Regions from separate parts of the Mesorhizobium hunchu genome, predicted to be linked through region 3. Evidence: riboswitches for the same ligand, from Rfam matches in the RefSeq annotation. Region 3 holds a riboswitch; each other region holds the start of a gene.
What was found. A riboswitch is a leader RNA that binds a small molecule or an ion and turns the genes downstream of it on or off. The one in region 3 is predicted to bind cobalamin.
Positions count from the first base shown of each region.

Region 1: another riboswitch for cobalamin. It lies ahead of bluB (5,6-dimethylbenzimidazole synthase); the one in region 3 lies ahead of ABMA46_RS12700 (aromatic ring-hydroxylating oxygenase subunit alpha).
Region 2: another riboswitch for cobalamin. It lies ahead of ABMA46_RS06660 (ABC transporter ATP-binding protein); the one in region 3 lies ahead of ABMA46_RS12700 (aromatic ring-hydroxylating oxygenase subunit alpha).

Region 1 covers NZ_JBEBMG010000002.1:430,457-434,731, reverse strand. Annotated here, with positions in the region: gene ABMA46_RS05595 (exodeoxyribonuclease VII small subunit) at 1-255, opposite strand, end outside; gene ABMA46_RS05590 (histone deacetylase family protein) at 259-1,185, opposite strand; cobalamin riboswitch at 1,302-1,483, shown strand; gene bluB (5,6-dimethylbenzimidazole synthase) at 1,532-2,257, shown strand; gene ABMA46_RS05580 (hypothetical protein) at 2,261-3,229, opposite strand; gene ribB (3,4-dihydroxy-2-butanone-4-phosphate synthase) at 3,318-4,275, opposite strand, start outside.
Region 2 covers NZ_JBEBMG010000002.1:654,822-659,096, reverse strand. Annotated here, with positions in the region: gene ABMA46_RS06675 (hypothetical protein) at 1-553, shown strand, start outside; gene ABMA46_RS06670 (cobalamin-binding protein) at 558-1,346, shown strand; cobalamin riboswitch at 1,381-1,583, shown strand; gene ABMA46_RS06665 (DUF1636 family protein) at 1,541-2,044, shown strand; gene ABMA46_RS06660 (ABC transporter ATP-binding protein) at 2,041-2,826, shown strand; gene ABMA46_RS06655 (ABC transporter substrate-binding protein) at 2,846-3,796, shown strand; gene ABMA46_RS06650 (FecCD family ABC transporter permease) at 3,826-4,275, shown strand, end outside.
Region 3 covers NZ_JBEBMG010000006.1:116,699-120,973, reverse strand. Annotated here, with positions in the region: gene ABMA46_RS12705 (FAD-binding oxidoreductase) at 1-332, opposite strand, end outside; gene ABMA46_RS12700 (aromatic ring-hydroxylating oxygenase subunit alpha) at 352-1,599, opposite strand; cobalamin riboswitch at 1,708-1,924, opposite strand; gene zigA (zinc metallochaperone GTPase ZigA) at 2,058-3,266, shown strand; gene ABMA46_RS12690 (ribonucleotide-diphosphate reductase subunit beta) at 3,426-4,275, opposite strand, start outside.

The sequences.
Region 1 (4,275 bases), on a different contig from region 3:
CGGCTCCGTGCCCACCGGCTTGCCGTCGCGCGACAGGCGGATCTTCTCGACCTTGTCCTCGGCAGCTTTCAGCAGGCGGTCGCAATGCGCCTTCAGCGCCTCGCCGCGTTCATAGATCCTGATCGACTGATCGAGCGGCACGTCGCCGCGCTCCAGGTCGTCGACGATCTTCTCCAGCGCGTCGAGCGCCTGCTCGAAGCTCATCGCCCTTACGTCCTCGTTGGTCTTGACGTCGTCGTTCGCTTCAGCGGTCATCGGTCATCCTTTCATCAGCCGGCCGACATGGGCGGCGGTCGAGAAGGCCAGCCCCTGCAGGTCGTAGCCGCCTTCGAGCAGGCTGACCAGACGGCCGGCGCTGTGGGTGGAGGCCTTTTCCATCAGTTGTCCGGTCGCCCAATCGAAATCCTCTTCGGTCAAATCGATCTCGGCCAGCGGATCGCGGTGGTGGGCGTCGAAGCCGGCCGAGATGATGACCAGGTCGGGGCGGAAGGCGTCGATGGAGGGCAGGACGCGCGACAGGAGGGCGTCGCGAAAGGTGTCACTGCCGGTGCGCGGCGCCAGCGGCGCGTTGACGATGTTGCCGGCACCTGTCTCGTTCTTCGCGCCGGTGCCGGGATAGAGCGGCATCTGGTGCGTCGAGCAATAGAGCACCGTGGGGTCGTCCCAGAAGATATCCTGCGTGCCGTTGCCGTGATGGACGTCCCAGTCGACGATGGCGACGCGTTCGGCGCCGTGCTTCTTCTGCGCGTGGCGGGCGGCGACCGCGGCGTTGTTGAACAGGCAGAACCCCATCGCCGTCGTCTTTTCGGCGTGATGGCCCGGCGGGCGCGAGGCGACGAAGACGTTGTCGGCGCGGCCCTCGAACACGTCGTCCACCGCCGCATTGGCGGCGCCGATCGCGGTCAGCGCCGCCTGCCAGCTTTTCGGCGTGGCGACCGTGTCGGCATCGATCTGCGTCATGCCTTCCGAAGGGACGGCGGCGCGGACGCGATCGAGATGCTCCTGCGGATGCGCATAAAGGATGGTCGCTTCGTCTCCCATCGGCGCCTCGACCCGGTCGAGCGCGGCGAACGCCTCGTCATCCAGCACGCGCTGGATAGCGCGCAGCCGGTCGGGCCGCTCGGGGTGTCCGGCGGGTGTCAGGTGTTCGAGGTAGATCGGATGGGTATAGAGGCGGGTGACCATGCGCCTAACATAGAGCGCGACACGCCGTTTCGCCACGCAAGCGCTGAATTCGGCTGGGGAAAGTCGCCCGGGACGCCCGATACCACTTCTCCGCTAGGCAGACAGGGGATCGTGGGCTAGTTTCGGTCCCGCCAGGTGCCCGCCGCGAAGCGGGAGAATCGGGAACGCGGTGCAAATCCGCGGCGTGCCCAACGCTGTGAGGGGGACCGCATCGGCAAATGCCACTGCCTGAGGGCGGGAAGGCGCCGAATGTGGGACGAACCCGAGCCAGAAGACCGGCCAGGCAAGACGGTCGCCCCGCAAGGCCGGGCGGAGCGACCTGTTTTCGATCGCAAGGGGATACGCGATGGATGCCGGCGCTCATCATCTGGACGACAACGCTTTCGACGAGGACGCCCGTGCGGCCGTCTATCGGGCCATCTTCACGCGCCGCGACATCCGCTCGGATTTCGTGGCAGCACCGATCGACGACAGTACGCTGGCGCGGCTGATCCGTGCCGCGCACCACGCGCCTTCGGTCGGCTTCATGCAGCCGTGGAATTTCATCGTCATCCGCGACAGGCGACGACGCGAGAAGGTGCGCGACATCTTCCTCCAGGCCCGCATCGAGGAAGAATGCAATGTCGCCGAGGACCGCCGGGCGCTCTACCGGAACCTGCGGCTCGAAGGCATCTGCGAAAGCGCGCTGAACCTGTGCATCACCTGCGATCGCGAGCGCGCCAGGGACTCACCGCTCGGCCGCTGGCACAATCCCGAGATGGACCTCTTCAGCACCGTCTGCGCGGTTCAGAACTTCTGGCTGGCGGCGCGCGCCGAAGGCATCGGCGTGGGCTGGGTCAGCATCCTCGACAAGGGCGCCCTCAAAGCCTTGCTCGGCATTCCCGAGCATGTCGTGCCGGTCGCCTATCTGTGCGTCGGCCGGGTCTCCGGTTTCGCGACGACGCCGGAGCTGCAACGGCGGAGGTGGCGCGAACGACTGCCTCTCGCCGAACTGGTGATGGGCGAACGCTATGGCGCATCCGGCGACGCCGGGCTGACCAAGGCGATCGCCGACCTGCCGGCACAGGAGTGACGCTCAGGCCGGGCGGGCGGCAGCTTCTCCAAAAGAACCGAATGCCTTGTCCTTCAGTTCGCGAAACTGGCGCGAGACCTCGGAGAGCCTGGCGTCCCACTCAGGATCGGGCGCCTGCCCTTCGATCGCCTTGAAATAGACCTGCATCAGCGAAGCAATGGCGAACGGCTCGACAAAGGCGGCCTTCAGCGCCCAGGCGAAGACGATGGCCAGCACGAAGCTCCAGCCGCCAAGTTCGCCGGGCATGAGGTAGACGACGGCGCCGGCCGGCGCCAGCATGACGAGGAAGATGGCGAAGGTGACGCCCCACAGGATCAGCGCCAGCCACGCCGCGTTCTTGACCATCTTCGCGCCGTTCTGGGCATAGAGCACCACACCCTGCCGCGCGGTCTCGAAAGGAGAGGACGATCCGACGCGGATATTGTAGCCCAGGATGATCTCGTCGATGTAGGTGAGCGCTATGCGGATCACCGTGTTGATGAGGCCGACAAGGCCGTTCAGGCCGGGGATCGGCAGGAAGGCGGCAATGCCGCCGACAAGGCCGGTGACGACGCGGACCGCGCCTTTCACCAGTTGATCGACCACAAACAGGATGCCGGCTTCGCCGAAGCGCCCGGCAACGACCTCACGCGCGTAGGCGAGCTGACCCTGACCGCCCGGCACGGACCGGCCATCGAGCAGATGAACCATCACCGCGATATGCCCGGCCTTCAGCAGATAGAGAATGAATTCGCGGATCCAGTAGACAACAAGAGAGACCAATACAAAACCGGCGACGCCGCCATAGAAGGCTCCGGCTTCCGGCCCGCCATTGGCGAAAGCCTGCCCCACGCCCCAGCCGATGCCCGCACCGGTTCCGGTCGCTGCGATATAGGCCAGCGTGATGCCGAAATAGACGATCATCCTGAACAGGATGAACGGCCACGTCCTTATCATGATCGACACCGAGCGGCCGATCGAGAAATCCCACATCGTCCTCCCCCCGGTTGAGACGATGCCGCAGGATCGACCATGCCGGCCGTTTCGTCAACGGCGCGGCGGGCGCGATCATCTATTTCCGCTAGAGAATCTCGGTACTGGCGATGTGGATGCCGAAGCCTTCCAGGCCGACATAATGGCGCTCGCGCGAGGCGATCAGCCGGATCGAAGAGATGCCGAGATCCTTGAGGATCTGCGCGCCGAGGCCGATCTCGCGCCATTCGCTCTCGCGGCGGCGGGCCTCTTCATGGTCCTCGCCGCCGGCGGCCGGGCGATTGCGGTCCTGATGCGCGACGCCGACCGAGCCCTCGCGCAGATAGACGATGACGCCGCGCCGCTCCTCGCCCATCGCCTTCATGATCGCGTCGAGCCGATGGCTGGTGCCGAACACGTCGCGCACCACATCCTCGGAGTGGAGCCGCACCGGCACGTCGTGGCCGTCGCGGATATCGCCGAAGACGACAGCCAGATGGTGCATCACGTCCCAGGGCAGCATGTAGGTGTAGACCTTGGCCGTCCCTCCGGGGGTCTCGATGTCGGAGCAGGCGACACGCTGCACCAGCGTCTCCTGGCGCTGCCGGTAGGCGATCAGATCGGCGACGGAGACCTGCTTCAGCCCGTGCTTCTCGGCGAAGGCCGAGACCTCGGGGCCGCGCTTGACGGTGCCGTCGTCGTTGACCAGTTCGGAGATGACCCCGACCGGCGGCAGGCCGGCCAGCTTGCACAGGTCCACCGCCGCCTCGGTATGGCCCGAGCGCATCAGCACTCCGCCTTCGCGCGCGATCAGCGGGAAGATGTGGCCCGGCCGGACGAAATCGTTCGCGCCGACATTGCCGTTGGCGAGGTTGCGCACGGTCAGCGTGCGGTCGTCGGCGGAGATGCCGGTGGTGGTGCCGTGCTTGAAGTCGACGGAAACCGTGAAGGCCGTGGTGTGGGCGGAATCGTTGTCCGCCACCATCGGCGCGAGGTTGAGCCGCCTGGCTTCCTCCTTGGGCATCGGCGTGCAGACGATGCCGGAGGTGTTGCGCACGATGAAGGCC
Region 2 (4,275 bases), on a different contig from region 3:
CGTGATGCATGATGGCTCCGCCAGCCTGCGCCAGGGCTGCTGGGTGGTCTTTGTCGCCGCCCTCAGCGTCGTGTTCAGCTTCGCGCTTGCCTGTGCCATGCCATTCGCGGCGATCGCAACCGTTGCCGCTGCCAACATGCCGCGGCGCGGCGCGCTAATGCTGACGGGCGTCGCATGGCTCACGAATCAGACGGTCGGCTACCTGGCGCTCGGCTATCCGAGGATATGGGACAGCTTTGCCTGGGGTGCGGCGATCGGCGTCGCGGCCGCGCTCGCAACCGGTGCCGTGTCCTTGTTAAGCGCCAGGATCCGGTCCGGGCCTCTGGTGCTCGTCGCGGGGTTTACGGTCGCGTTCGCCGTCTACGAACTCGCCCTGTTCTCGGCGACCGCAGTCTTGCCGTCCGGAGATGACGCATTCTCGCTTCCTGTCATCCTACAAATCCTCTGGCCGAACATGCTGGCGCTCGCGGCCCTGGCATCGCTTCACAAGCTTGCCCTCTCCATCGGTTTCCTTGCACGTCCGGAAGCCGGGCGTGACGGCGCTTACGCCTGAGCGGATGCGCTTTCCTCCCGAGCGCATCGTCTGCCTGACGGAAGAGACGGTGGAGACGCTCTATCTGCTGGGCGAGCAGGACCGCATTGTCGGGGTTTCCGGCTATGCCGTCCGCCCGCCGCAAGTCCGCCGCGAGAAGCCGCGCGTCTCGGCCTTCACCTCCGCCGATATTCCGAAAGTGCTGGCGCTCGAGCCGGACCTGGTTTTGACCTTCTCCGACCTTCAGGCCGACATCGCGGCCGAGCTTGTCCGCGCGGGCGTCGCGGTCCACGCCTTCAACCAGCGCGACATAGCCGGAATCTTCGCCATGATCCGCACGGTCGGCGCTCTCGTCGGAGCGGCCGAAAAGGCGGAGACGCTGGCGCGCAGCTATGAAGAACGGCTTCGCGGCATAGAGAAGTCGGTCCGGGGGCTACAGCGGCCCCGCGTCTACTTCGAGGAGTGGGACGAGCCGATGATCAGCGGTATCGGCTGGGTGTCGGAACTTGTTGGTATCGCAGGCGGCGACGACGTGTTTCCCGGCAAGGCGAAGGAGAGGGCTGCCAAGGACCGGATCGTTTCCTCGCTAGACGTGGTTGGCACCAGACCCGACATCGTCCTGGCCTCATGGTGCGGCAAGAAAGTGGTTCCCGAAAGGATTCGCTCCCGGCCCGGATGGGAGGCTATCCCGGCCGTCCGCAAAGGCCATACCGTCGAGATCAAGTCGCCGCTGATCTTGCAACCGGGACCGGCCGCCCTGACGGACGGGCTCGACGCGATCCTTGTCGCGCTCGGGACGTGGCGAGATCGGTAGCTCGCCGTCCGGATTGCCATTGGCCGCGGCAGATCCTATGGTCCCCACCGATGGTTCCCGGTCCGCAAGGCCCGGGATGAAAAGGGAACGCGGTGAGGCTCCAGAGCCAATGCCGCGGCTGCCCCCGCAACTGTGAGCGGTTAGCGACGTCCGACATGCCACTGGCTTCACGGCTGGGAAGGTAGGACCGAGCGGTGACCCGCGAGCCAGGAGACCTGCCATCGCGACGAGTTGACCGGACGGGGTGTTCCGGGAGGACGCTTCGAGAGCGGTTGCCACCGCGATCCGGACATCCTTCCGCCCCCATTTCGAGATGGCGGTTTGCAGTGGCGGCGACCAAGCACACTATTCACGTCTGCACCCGGTGCCGTGGTGGGAACGGTCAGCCTGGGTTGCTATTGCTGGGCCGGCTCCAAGACCTTCTTGCCGCCCGGACGACGTGCGATCTCGTTCTCGGCGGCGTTGGCTGCATGGCCGGCTGCGACCGTCCCTTGACAGTCGGCTTCTCGGCGCCGGGCAAGGCAAGCTACCTTTTTGGGGATATCGACCCGGACTTGCACGCGCAGGCGCTGCTGGAGTTTGCGGATCTTTATACCTCATTGTTGGGCGGCTGGTGCAACGAAGGTCAGCGCCCGGCGGGCCTTGCCGGCAAGATCATCGCACGCATACCCGCCCCCGCGGAGCACAGCCTCCAATGACAGCGGCCCTCGTCGAATGCGCTGATCTGGGCTTCCGGACGAAGGATGGACTGGAACTGGTCAGTTCGGTCGCATTGCAGGTTCACAAGAACGAACGCCTCGCCATTGTCGGCCCGAACGGTGCGGGTAAGAGCACCCTCCTGCGCATGCTGGCGGGTTTGCTGCGACCGACAAGCGGGGAGGTATGGCTGGATGGCAGACCTCTTCGTCGGCTGTCCCCTGCGGAACGGGCACTGCGTATCGCGGTGGTCGGCCAGAGCGACGTGCCAGACCCGCGGCTGGCCGTCATCGAATATGTCGAACTGGGTCGCGTGCCGCACCTAGGCCTCCGCGGAAGAAGCACGGACCGCGACATCGTCGTGGACTCGCTGCGGCGCACCGGCATGCTGAAGGTGCTCGGTCGCACCATCGGCTCCCTGTCGGGAGGCGAACGGCAGCGGGTGCAGCTTGCCCGGGCGCTGACCCAGGAGCCAAAAGTGCTTTTCCTGGACGAGCCCACCAATCACCTCGATCCGCGCGCCCGTGGCGAACTGGTCGAGCTGGTGGCCGGCCTGGACATAGCAGTTATCGCCGTCCTGCACGACCTGTCGCTCGTAGCGCCCTTCGCCACCCATGTCGCCATCATGGATGCCAGCCGGCTCAAGGCGTATGGCCCGCCGCGGCAGACGTTGAACGCCGCCCTTGTCCGCGATGTGTTCTCCATCGACGTGCTGCGGCTCCCGCATCCCGTGGAGGACCGCGAACTCACCGTCTTCGACATACCCCTTCGTCTTTCCCGCTAAACCTATAGGAGACCATTCAATGCTCAGGCGCGTCGCCTTCACGCTTATCCCGGCCCTTCTGGCCTTTCCGGCCTTCGCCTATCCGATTACGGTGGACAGTTGCGGTACGCCGCTGACCTTCGATGCCGCGCCGAAGCGGGCGGTCGTCCATGACATCAACATGTCCGAGATGGCCTTCGCCCTCGGGTTGCAGCCTTCCATGGTCGGCGTCACCGGCATCACCGGCTGGTACAAGCTCACGCCCGAGTTCATCAAGGAACAAGGTTCCATCCCGGAACTCGCGCCGAAATATCCGACGATGGAGAACCTTCTTTCCGCGAACCCGGACTTCTTCTTCGCCGGCTGGTACTACGGCATGAAGCCGGGCGGCGACGTCACGCCGGATACGCTTGCCCAGCATGGGATCAAGACGCTGGTGCTGACGGAGAGCTGCGTGCACTTGGACAAGAACCGGCCCGCCGCGTCGATGGACCTCCTCTACGGCGATATCGAAAAGCTCGGCAAGATCTTCGACAAGGAAACGGAAGCCGGAAAGCTGGTGTCGGGCTGGAAAACCGAACTTGCCGGCATCGAGGAAAAGGTCGGCGACCGCAAGGGCACACGGGTGTTCCTCTACGATTCCGGCGAGGACAAGCCGTTCACGGCGGGCAAGTTCGCCATGCCGACTGCGATGATCGAGGCGGCTGGCGGCGTCAACATCATGGCCGACATGGAGACGAGCTGGGGCAACACGGATTGGGAAACGGTCGCCACCCGCAATCCGCAGTTCCTCATCCTGCTCGACTACCAGGACGGCGGCGGCGCACAGAAGCTGATGGAGTTCCTCAAGGCGCACCCGGCCATGAAGGAGACGGATGCGGTGAAGAACGGGCGGTTCGTGCCGTTGCGCTATGAGGAGCTGACGCCCGGGCCGGCCAACATCGCCGCGATCGAGAAGATCGCCAAGGCGATGTATCCCGACGCCTTTTGAGATTGGCCTCCTCTTATTTCCGATCGGCGATGGCGGGCGGGGCGGCGGCGGTCGTCGCCCTCGCGCTTTTGTCGATAGCTTTCGGTTCGACGGTGATCCCGCTGCACGATGTGCTGAGGGCAATTGCCGGTGCCCTCGGACTCGGCGACGGACAAGGTTCCGGTCCGGTCGCGAGCATCGTCGTCGAACTGCGCCTGCCGCGCACGATCCTCGCCGTTCTGGTTGGCGCTGGCCTCGGTATCGTTGGGGCTCTGCTGCAGACGGTGACGCGCAACGATCTGGCCGATCCTTTCCTGTTCGGTTTGTCCTCGGGCGCGGCGGCCGGAGCCGTATCGGTGATAACCGTCTTCGGCGACCGGCTCGGCATCTGGACCTTGCCCGTCGCCGCCTTCAGCGGCGGCATCCTGGCGGCGCTGGTCGTGCTCGGACTCGTGTCGCGCATTCACAGCCAGGGGCCCGAGCGCCTCATTCTCGGCGGG
Region 3 (4,275 bases):
GCCCTGATGCGCGTCCCCACGCCGAGATTGTCGAACATCCAGCGCGTGCCGATGCTGCCTGGCTGTGCCTTGACGGTGACGGCGATGGAGAACGGCCGCGACGGTGACGACGACAGGGTGTAGGTGCGCATCAACGGCCCGTCAGCCGCCGGCAGTTCCAGCGTCACGAACTGGCCGGGCTTGTAGCGGAACCAGGTTTGCGCATCGGAGCGGAAGGTGAAGGTCCTGACGTCCGGCGCCTCGTCCGAGACGCCGATCACCTCCAACACCTGCAGCCGGTCGTTCCAGGGCGCCATCTCATCGAGGTGGCGGTAGAGAGCGAGATCAGTCATCGCGTTCACGCCGGCCTCCTCACGCCACGCTGCGCAGCGCGGGCCTGTCGTCTTCAGCAAGGCGCGGCTCGATGAACCCGGCATACCAATCGACGAACTGGATTACCCCGCCTTCATGCATCTCTGAGTAAGGGCCGGGCTCGTAGGCGGGCGACTTGATGCCGAAGGCGTTCTCCTCGACGATACGGCGGTCCTCGTCATTGGTCTCGGTCCAGACATGGATGAGGTTCTGGAGATCGTAATCGACTCCCTCGACGGCATCCTTATGCACCAGCCACTTGGTCGTCACCGCGGTCTCGGTGGCGCTGATCGGCAGTACGCGGAAGGTGACGGCATGGTCTCCGAGAACGTGGTTCCACGTGGTCGGATAGTGATACAGCAGCAGCGCGCCGATCTTCTCCGCAGACACGTTATCCGACAGATTTTTGCTCACCGCGCGCTTGCCGGTCATGGTGTAGGACACGGCGTCACGCAGCAGCGGGACACGTGTCGCCCGGTATTGGCCGGCGTCATCGATGCGGAAGCGCGACGGCAGTCCGTGGGATTCACACCGCTGCCAATGGGCCAGGATCTCCGGATCTTTCTCTGCGGCGTTCGTGGCCGTGATGGTCGGCGCTTCGGGGAACGTCTTGCAGAGCTCGGGATGATTGGCGGCGCAGTGATAGCACTCGCGATTGTTCTCCCACACGAGCTTCCAGTTGCCCTTTTCGATGATGGTCGATTCGTAGGCGACCTTGGCGTCGATGAGGTCATGCGGCGCGAAGAACGGCTCCATCAGCGCGCGGAACGGCGCGAAATCGGCCGGCTGATCCGCGAGGCAGATGAAGATGTAGCCGGCGACGCTCTCGCAGGCGACGGGCTTGAGGCCGAACTCCTCCTTGCAGAAGCCGTCCGCCATCTGGCGCGCGAAGACGAGCGAACCGTCGAGGTCGTAGGTCCACTGGTGATAGGGGCAGACCAGCCGCGCGGCGGTGCCGCGCTCGGTGTTGCACACCCGGCTGCCGCGGTGACGGCAGGAGTTGTGAAAGGCGCGAATCCGGCCGTCGCGGCCGCGCACGATCACCACCGGATAGTCGCCAACCTGTACGGTGAAGAAGGCGCCTGGCTTGGCGATCTCGCAGTCATGCCCGACGAACAGCCAGTCGCGATACCAGATCAGTTCCATATCCAGCCGGAAGAAATCCGGATCGATGTAGAAGGGCTGCTGAAGGGAAAAGCCGTCGCGCCGCTCGCGGATCAGCCTCAGCATCTCGTTGCGTGTATCCATGTCCGTCCTCGCATTCGCACAAGGACTGAACTGGTGGTGATTGAGGGGTAGATGGCCGCAGGCAAGCATCGCCCGAAGCGCTCTGCCTCTTGACCGCCCACCGCGATCAGTCAGGTTATGTCCGAGGCTGGTTTCCGGGCTCCGAAGCTGGCCTTGTCAGGCCGTCCCGACACCTTCCCGGGCTTTCCGCCCAGTGGTTTCAGTCGGGGTTCAGCTCCGCTACCGTTGCGGGGGCAGCGCCGGCATTCCCTCTGAAAGAGGCACCGGCTTCCCAATTATCCCGCCGTCGTTTCCGCTGACGGGCACCTTGAACATCTCGATCAGACCACGAAGCGACCCCAAGCGAAGCCATGAAAGCGACATCGGCAAAGCGCGAAGGCGACAACCACATAACTCTGGTTGATATGTTATAATATTACAGATATTAGTCATCGCCCAACCATCTGACAGGCGAAACGATGTCCAATCACCGACTACCCGTCACCGTGCTTTCCGGCTTTCTCGGCGCAGGCAAGACCACGCTGCTGAACCATATCCTCAACAATCGCGAAGGCCGCCGCGTCGCCGTCATCGTCAACGATATGAGCGAGGTGAACATAGACGCCTCGCTCGTGCGCGACGGCGGGGCGAACCTGTCGCGCACCGACGAGCAATTGGTGGAAATGACCAATGGCTGCATCTGCTGCACGCTGCGCGACGACCTTTTGCTGGAAGTGCGCCGGCTGTCGCGGGAAGGCCGCTTCGACTATCTGCTGATCGAAGGCACCGGCATCGCCGAGCCACTCCCCATCGCCGCCACCTTCGATTTCCGCGACGAGGACGGCGAAAGCCTGTCGGACGTCGCCCGGCTCGACACCATGGTCACCGTTGTCGATGCGGCCAACCTGCTGAAGGATTATTCCTCGCGCGATTTCCTCCACGAGCGCGGCGAGACGGCGGGCGACGGCGACGAGCGTGCGCTGGTCGATCTGCTGGTCGAGCAGATCGAGTTCGCGGATGTCGTGGTGCTCAACAAGGTTTCGGACGCGCCCGCCCAAAACCTCGATCTGGCGAGGAAGATCGTGCGCGCGCTCAACCCCGACGCCGATCTGGTCGAGACGGATTTCGCGCAAGTGCCGTTGGATAGGGTTCTGGACACCGCGCGGTTTGACTTCGAGAAGGCACAGACGCACCCGCTCTGGTTCAAGGAACTGAACGGCTTCACCGACCACGTTCCCGAAACCGAGGAATACGGCATCCGCTCCTTCGTCTATCGCCAGCGACGGCCCTTCGATCCGGAGAAGCTGAAGGCGTTTATCGACAGATCGTGGCCGGGCGTCGTGCGCGCCAAGGGATTCTTCTGGTTGGCGACACGGCCGCACCACGTCGGCGAGATCAGCCAGGCCGGCGCGCTGATCCGCACCAACAGGCGCGGCCTATGGTGGGCCTCGGTGCCGAAGCACCAGTGGCCCGACCACCCGGAATGGCGCGCGGCAATGAAGCCCTATATCGACCCGGTCTGGGGCGACAGGCGGCAGGAGATCGTCTTCATCGGCTGCGACCCGATGGACGAATCGGACATACGGCGAAGACTGGACGAATGCCTCGTCGCCGAAATTGATTTCATGCCGGGGCGCTGGCGCAACCTGCCCGACCCGTTCCCGAGTTGGGAAGTCCAGGCGGCGTGAGCACAGCCGATAGCGGAGCAGTGCACGGAGAACCGGCATCGTCGGTTCTCCGTACAGAGCGATGCGACTGCCCAGTCCATAATCGGCTGAGCTACCGCTCGCACCGCACCCGGTCCAGGGAGCCGAACCCGGAATGTGCGGGCGAAGGCATGGCCGAACTCAATCCCATGAGAGCGCCCCACCATTCTGGTATTCGATGACGCGGGTCTCGAAGAAGTTCTTCTCCTTCTTCAGGTCCATCGCCTCCGACATCCACGGGAATGGATTCTCCGTCTCGGCGAAGACCGGCGTGAGGCCGAGCTGGGCACAGCGGCGGTTGGCGATGAAGTGCATGTATTGCTCGCACAGCGCCGCGTTGAGCCCGAGGAAGCCGCGCGGCATGGTATCGCGGCCATAGGCGGCTTCGAGTTCGGCGGCATCGGCGATCATGCCGCGCACTTCGTCCTGGAACGCTTTGGTCCAAAGGTGCGGGTTTTCCAGCTTGATCTGGTTGATGACGTCGATGCCGAAGTTCAGATGGATGGATTCGTCGCGCAGGATGTACTGGTACTGCTCGGCGATGCCGACCATCTTGTTGCGCCGGCCGAGCGACAGGATCTGCGCGAAGCCGGTGTAGAACCACATGCCCTCGAAGATGACGTAGAAGGCGACGAGGTCGCGCAGGAAGGCCTGGTCGGCTTCCGGCGTGCCGGTCTTGAAGTCCGGATCGTCCAGATGCTGCGTGTGCTTGAGCGCCCACGCCGCCTTGTCGGTGATCGAGGGCACCTCGCGGTACATGTTGAACAGCTCGCCCTCGTCCAGCGCGAGGCTTTCCACGATGTACTGGAAGGTGTGCGTGTGAATCGCTTCCTCGAACGCCTGCCTGAGCAAATATTGCCGGCATTCGGGATTGGTGAGATGGCGGTAGATGGCGAGCACGATGTTGTTCGCCACAAGGCTCTCCGAGGCGGCGAAGAAGCCGAGGTTGCGCTTGAGCATGCGCCGCTCGTCGTCGGTGAGCCCGTCCTTC